One region of the Oceanicaulis sp. UBA2681 genome, then DNA from elsewhere that is predicted to be linked to it. Evidence: predicted binding sites of a transcription regulator. Region 1 holds the regulator's gene; the other holds the start of a gene.
What was found. Region 1 encodes HrcA, which represses chaperone genes, less so after heat shock. Its sites were predicted from a motif close to GTTAGCANTCNNNNNNNNNGANTGCTAAC; they were not measured.

Region 1 (3,412 bases):
GCACCCGCATGCGTGAAGAGCAGAAACTGACGATTTAGGGAGCGCGGAACACACATGCCCATTCGCGTCACCCTGGACCGTATGCTGCTGGATCGCCGCATGTCACTGACCGAGCTGTGCGATCGCGTCGGCATCACCATGGCCAATTTGTCGATCCTGAAAACCGGCAAGGCCAAGGCCGTACGCTTCTCCACGCTGGAAGCCTTGTGCCGTGAGCTGGATTGCCAGCCCGCTGACCTTCTCGTTTTTGAGGACGAGGACGAAGAAGAGTAAGAGGCGGACAGCGCATAGCCGCCCGCCTGCTTTCAGTCCTGTTTACTGGCCGAGAGCCTTGAGCTGGGCTGCGCACAGATCGGTCACGCCCCTGCGCGCCAGGGCGAAGATCTGGTCAAACTGGCTTTGGGTCATCGGCGTGTCTTCCGCCGTGGCCTGCACTTCGATCACGCCGCCACTGGACGTCAGCACGAAATTGGCGTCGGTTTCCGCCACCCGGTCTTCCTCATATTCCAGATCCAGCACGCAGTCGCCGTTCACGACGCCCGCAGAGACCGCAGCGATCTGAGCAATGACCGGATCGGTTTTCAGAACGCCTTCTTCCATCAGGTAAGCGACGGCCGCTTTCAGGGCGAGCCAGGCGCCGGTGATCGCCGCGGTGCGAGTGCCGCCATCGGCTTGCAGGACATCGCAATCTACGACGATCTGACGTTCTCCCAGGGCTTTGAGATCGACCGCCGCGCGCAGCGAACGGCCAATCAGGCGCTGGATTTCCTGCGTCCGGCCAGAGGGTTTGCCCGATTGCACTTCGCGGCGATTGCGCTGGTGTGTGGCGCGGGGCAGCATGGCGTATTCGCCTGTCACCCAGCCCTTGCCCTGGCCGCGCAGCCAGGGCGGCACGTTTTCTTCCACCGACGCCGTGCACAACACTTTGGTGTTGCCGAAACTGATCAGGCAGGAGCCTTCGGCGTAAGGCGACCAGCCCATTTCAAAACTGAGCGGGCGCAAGGCGTCGGGTTGGCGGCCTTCAGGGCGCATGGGTCATCTCCGGATGTTCGTGTGTCTGTGGCTCTCGTGTTAACCGAGCAGGCGCGATGGCGCAAAGCGCTTTGCGTGCAATCTTGGTGATTGCGCCGGACGGGGAGCGACACTAACTCTGAAAGCGTGATGACCCATTCACCGTCTTCCCCCTCTGGCCTGATGGCGCTTGATGAGCGCTCGCGCTCGATCTTTCGTGATCTGGTGGAGACCTATCTTGATACCGGCGAGCCGGTGGGCTCGCGCACCCTGTCCAAGACCTCCGGGCTCAACCTGTCGCCTGCCTCCATCCGCAATACGCTTGCGGATCTGACATCGGCGGGCTTGCTGGCCTCGCCGCATGTCTCGGCTGGCCGCATGCCCACGCATGCCGGTTTGCGCCTGTTTGTGGACGGCTTGCTGCAAGTGGGGGACCTGGAGGCGGATGACCGCACCGCGATCGACACCCGCGTCTCCGCTGTAGGACGCCGTCCTGAAGATGTTCTGTCGGAAGTCTCAAACCTTCTATCGGGCCTGGCGGGCGGCGCAGGTCTGGTGGCGAGCCCGGCCCATGACGCGCCCTTGCGCCATGTGGAGTTCGTGAACCTGTCGCCCACAGAAGTGCTGGCGGTTCTGGTGACCGAAGACGGCAATGTCGAGAACCGGCTGATGCGCCCGCCGCCCGGTCTGCCGCCCGCGGCGTTGATTGAAGCGGGCAATTATCTCTCCGCCCGGCTTCGCGGTCGCACCCTGGCCGAAGCGCTGAGCGCCATTCGAGAAGAGATTTCCGCCAAGCAGGCCCAGCTTGACGGCGCGGCGTCCGCGCTGGTGGAGGCCGGTCTCGCCGACTGGGCGGGGCCCGAGCAACGCACCCTGATCGTGCGCGGCCAGTCGCGGCTGCTGGAAAGCGTCGAGGCGGCGGAGGATCTGGAGCGCATCCGGCTTCTGTTTGATGATATCGAACGTCAGGAAGGTCTGTTGTCGCTGCTGGACGAAGCGCGGCAAGCGCAGGGCGTGCGCCTGTTCATCGGGTCCGAGAACCCGTTGTTTTCGCTGTCAGGATCGTCGGTGATCGTCGCGCCCTACAGAAATCGCGAGAACCAGATCATCGGCGCGATCGGCGTGATCGGTCCCACGCGTTTGAACTATGCCCGTGTCATCCCAATTGTTGATTACACCGCCCAAATGGTCGGCCGGCTTCTATCCGGGCCGCGATAATCACCCGTCCTGGTGAACCTTTGGGTTGACGATCACCCCTCTAGCCTTGAATGACCGCACGTATGAGCAACGAAAACCAGACACCTGAAACTGAAGACGCCGAACTGAACGCTGAAGCTGACGCTGCACACGCCGCCGACGCCGAACAAGAAGCGCCCGCGTCTGAAGAACCCGATCCGGCTGAGGAAATCTCCAATCTCAAGGACCAGCTGCTGCGCGCGCTGGCGGAGATGGAGAACACCAAGAAGCGCGCCGAGCGCGAAGTGAAAGACACGCGCGCTTACGCCGTGACCGGTTTCGCCCGCGACATGCTGGACGTGGCCGACAATCTGTCGCGCGCTTTGCAGTCGATCAGCGACGAGGCCAAGTCCGAAGCCGGCGAAGCGCTGAAAACCCTGCTGGAAGGCGTGGAGATGACCGAGCGTCGTCTTCTGTCGTCACTGGAGCGCCATGGCGTGAAGAAGGTGGAGCCCGCCCCCGGCGATGCGCTCGATCCGAACATGCACCAGGCCGCCGCCCAGATCCCGGCCGATCAGCCCAAGGGCGCCATCGCCCATGTGATGCAGCCCGGTTACAAGATCGGTGATCGCACCCTGCGCGCCGCCATGGTGGTGGTCAGCGCCGGCCCCGCCACCCCGCCTGCAGGCGGAGAGAACGAAGGCGGCGTCGACGTCAGCGCCTGATTGCAGCTTTAATTCGGTGTGTGCTCGACCACCCGACGCTGGAAATATGGATTTCCGGGTTGCAGGTCGAGCGCGCGCCGCATGCTGTGGAGCGCGGCGGCGCCTTCCCCAAGCGCCAGCTGCGCGTCCGCCAGAGAATCCCAGACATTGGCAGAGTCTGGATAGAGGCGCGTATTGAGCGCGAACAAGGTCTGGGCCTCGGCGGGGGCCTCTTCCAGGCGGTCATAGCCGAGCGCATTGAGCACAGCTTCTGAGCCTTCAAAGCCATAGCGTGTGTCGGAATTGTTCCACTCACGCTCGAATAGGGTAACCAGCGTTTGCGCAGACGCGTCTTCTGATCCGTACAGAAGGCTGGCGATGTGAGGACGCGGAGCCTCGCCTGACAACAGCGCACGCATCACCATCTCGCCAACATGAATAGTCAGTTCCCGATTGCCGACCTGGTCGGTGCAGGCCATCACTCCAACGCCGGCTTGCGTCGCGTAGCGCAGATTGGCCCG
Region 2 (3,412 bases), on a different contig from region 1:
CCTTCTTCCACCGCAGCGCGGGTGGCGTTCAGGGCGTCGTCCACGCGGTCCTTGCGCTCTTTCACTTCGATTTCCGAAGCGCCGCCGACCTTGATCACTGCAACGCCGCCAGCGAGTTTCGCCAGACGCTCTTGCAGCTTCTCTTTGTCGTAATCAGACGAGCTGTCCTCGACCTGACGGCGGATCTGGTTCACGCGGCCTTCGATGGCCTCTTTCTCACCGGCGCCGTCCACGATGGTGGTGTCGTCTTTGGTGATGGTGACCTTCTTGGCGGTGCCCAGCATGTCGAGGGTGACGTTCTCGAGCTTGATGCCCAGGTCTTCGGAGACGACCTGACCACCGGTGAGAACGGCGATGTCCTCGAGCATGGCTTTACGGCGATCGCCGAAGCCCGGCGCCTTGACGGCTGCGATTTTCAGGCCGCCGCGCAGCTTGTTGACCACCAGGGTCGCCAGCGCTTCGCCTTCAACGTCTTCTGCAATGATCAGCAGCGGACGGTTGGACTGAACCACGGCTTCCAGAACCGGCAGCATGGCCTGCAGGGAAGACAGTTTCTTCTCGAACAGCAGGATGTACGGGTCTTCGAGATCCGCGATCATTTTCTCGGAGTCGGTGATGAAGTACGGCGACAGGTAGCCGCGGTCGAACTGCATGCCTTCCACGACGTCGAGTTCGGTCGCCAGAGACTTGGCTTCCTCGACGGTGATCACGCCCTCATTGCCGACTTTCTCCATGGCGTTGGCGATCATGTCGCCAATTTCTTTTTCGCCGTTTGCGGAGATGGTGCCGACCTGAGCGACTTCAGAGGAGCCCTTGATCGGGGTCGAGGAGGATTTCAGGTGCTCGATGACCAGCGAAACGGCTTTGTCGATGCCGCGCTTGAGGTCCATCGGGTTCATGCCGGCGGCGACCGACTTCATGCCTTCACGCACGATCGATTGCGCCAGAACGGTGGCGGTGGTGGTGCCGTCGCCCGCTTCGTCATTGGTGCGCGAAGCGACTTCGCGAACCATCTGGGCGCCCATGTTCTCGAACTTGTCTTCCAGTTCGATTTCCTTCGCCACGGACACGCCGTCCTTGGTGGTGCGCGGAGCGCCGAAGGATTTTTCGATCACCACATTGCGGCCTTTCGGGCCCAGGGTGACTTTCACGGCGTCGGCGAGGGTATCCACGCCTTTGAGCATTTTTTCGCGGGCGGAAGCGCCGAACTTAACGTCTTTGGCAGCCATTGTTCGTCCCTATCAATCTTGAGTGTGTGGTTCGGAAAAGCGGTGAGGCGGCGATTAGCCGACCACGCCCAGAATGTCGGACTCTTTCATGATCAGCAGATCCTGACCTTCCAGAGTGATCTCGGTGCCGGACCATTTGCCGAACAGCACGCGGTCGCCGACCTTGACGTCCATGGCGATCAGCGCGCCCTTGTCGTCACGGGCGCCGGGGCCCACAGCCACGACTTCAGCTTCTTGCGGCTTTTCCTTGGCGGTGTCGGGGATGATGATGCCGCCAGCGGTCTTGGATTCTTCCTCGACGCGTTTGACGACGACGCGGTCCTGCAGAGGACGAAATTTCATTGCCGGTACTCCGTTTTTGAGCGTCAGCTCACTGAAGATCTGGTTTAGCTCTCGCCGCCTCGAGGGCGTTAGCACTCTCAGAGGGCGGCTGCTAACAGAGGCGGAGGTAAGAGGCGCGCGTGACCCCGTCAAGTGCGCCGAGCGACATTTTTCGCCGTGGATTTCAGCGCTGTCTCCGGCCGGTTCAGCCTGCATTCATGCGCGCGTCGCGCACATAGGCTAGGATGGGGCTATCTAGACGGGGAACTTCTAGGTTAGTTCTACGTTTTAGGGGACGTTTACGGGAGAGAGTATGATGTTTCGTTCTTTGATCGCAGCCGTTATGGCGCTGGGCCTCGCGGCCGCCTGCACCACCACTGACCAGTATGGCAATGTCACGCAGAACCGGACGGGCACCGGCATTCTGGCCGGCGCGGCTGCTGGCGCGCTGCTGGGTACGCTGGCGGGCGGTGATGACCGCCGCAATGCGCTGATCGGCGCGGGCGTCGGCGCCCTCGCAGGCGGCGGCATCGGCAATTACATGGATCGCCAGGAAAACGCCTTCCGCGAGCGTCTGCGCGGTTCGGGCGTGACCGTGCGCCGTGTGGGCAACGACCTGTACCTGGTGATGCCGGGCGATGTGACCTTCGCCACCAACTCCGCCCAGATCAGCGGTCGTTTCGGCCCTGTGCTCAATGATGTGGCGGACGTGCTGATGACCTATCCGGCGACCTATGTGGACGTGATCGGTCATGCCGACAGCGTCGGCGACGCCGGCTACAATCAGGCGCTGTCCGAGCGCCGCGCCAGCTCTGTGGCGTCGGAACTGATCGCACGCGGCGTCATGCGCGACCGTCTTTATGTGGCCGGCATGGGCGAAAGCCAGCCGATCGCATCCAACGATACTGACTCTGGCCGCGCTGCGAACCGCCGCGTGGAAATCAAGATCGCCCCGCACACCTCGTAACCGGCGAGGCGGGACACCGCGATTAACGACAAGGCGCGTCCGCATGTGCGGGCGCGCCTTTGTTTTTTCCGTTTGTCCACGCCTCACAGCGTTAACGTTCTGACAAGTCCGGTTAACGCACTTTATGATCGCCGAAATGAGTGTGATTCGTTGGACTTGGTTCGTTTGGGGCCAAACAGCGACATTCAGGAGCGAGAATGCCGCGCGCAAGCGACATATTGGTGATCCTAACCTATGCGATGGTCGCCATCGTCGCGGCTCTGGCGTTTGACCGTTTTGGTCTGATGTCCGCTGAGCTCGCCTGGATGATGGGCGCTCTGGTGTTCCTGATCGGCGGTCAGGTGCACGCCTCAGTCGCGCGCGCTGAAGAACGCAAGCTCTTTGAAGACGAGATCCATCTGCTCAAAGCCGCCAACATGTCCATGCTGGATGAGTTGAGCAGCGCTCAAGACCGGATCGAGGCGCTGGCGGAGACCGCGGTCGCCACAAAACCCAGGACAGCGGAAGCCAGCGCGCCGGGCACACAGGAGACGGCGCTGGAACTGAGCCAGCCGATCCAGGCCGCGGGCGATCCGCAGAACGCCGATGAACGTCTGGTCGCTGAAATCCTGGCGCGACTGGAAGGCGGCGGCCGCGCCGCGCCTGTCGCCGCCCAGACGCCGGACGCCGTGGATCTGGTGCGCCGCGCGCTCGATGACAATCGTGTTGATCTGTACCTTCAGCCCGTAGTCGGCCTGCCGCAGCGCCGCACCTACTTCTATGAAGGCTATACGCGTATCCGCGATGAAAACGGACAGGTTCTGGGGCCGGGCGAGTTCCTCGCCGCCGCAGAGGAAGCCGGCCTGATCACCGATGTGGACAATCTGTTGCTGCTGCGCTGCGTGCAGATCGTGCG

Region 2: the regulator HrcA is predicted to act here: its motif matches at 1,639-1,667, upstream of groES (co-chaperone GroES).

The regions. Positions count from the first base shown of each region.
Region 1 covers NZ_DEMB01000012.1:177,391-180,802, reverse strand. Annotated here, with positions in the region: gene B3M53_RS10425 (DUF2975 domain-containing protein) at 1-38, shown strand, start outside; gene B3M53_RS10420 (helix-turn-helix domain-containing protein) at 55-273, shown strand; gene rph (ribonuclease PH) at 316-1,032, opposite strand; gene hrcA (heat-inducible transcriptional repressor HrcA) at 1,162-2,229, shown strand; gene grpE (nucleotide exchange factor GrpE) at 2,292-2,912, shown strand; gene B3M53_RS10400 (serine hydrolase) at 2,921-3,412, opposite strand, start outside.
Region 2 covers NZ_DEMB01000016.1:373,213-376,624, reverse strand. Annotated here, with positions in the region: gene groL (chaperonin GroEL) at 1-1,229, opposite strand, end outside; gene groES (co-chaperone GroES) at 1,284-1,571, opposite strand; gene B3M53_RS13135 (OmpA family protein) at 1,864-2,517, shown strand; gene B3M53_RS13130 (EAL domain-containing protein) at 2,715-3,412, shown strand, end outside.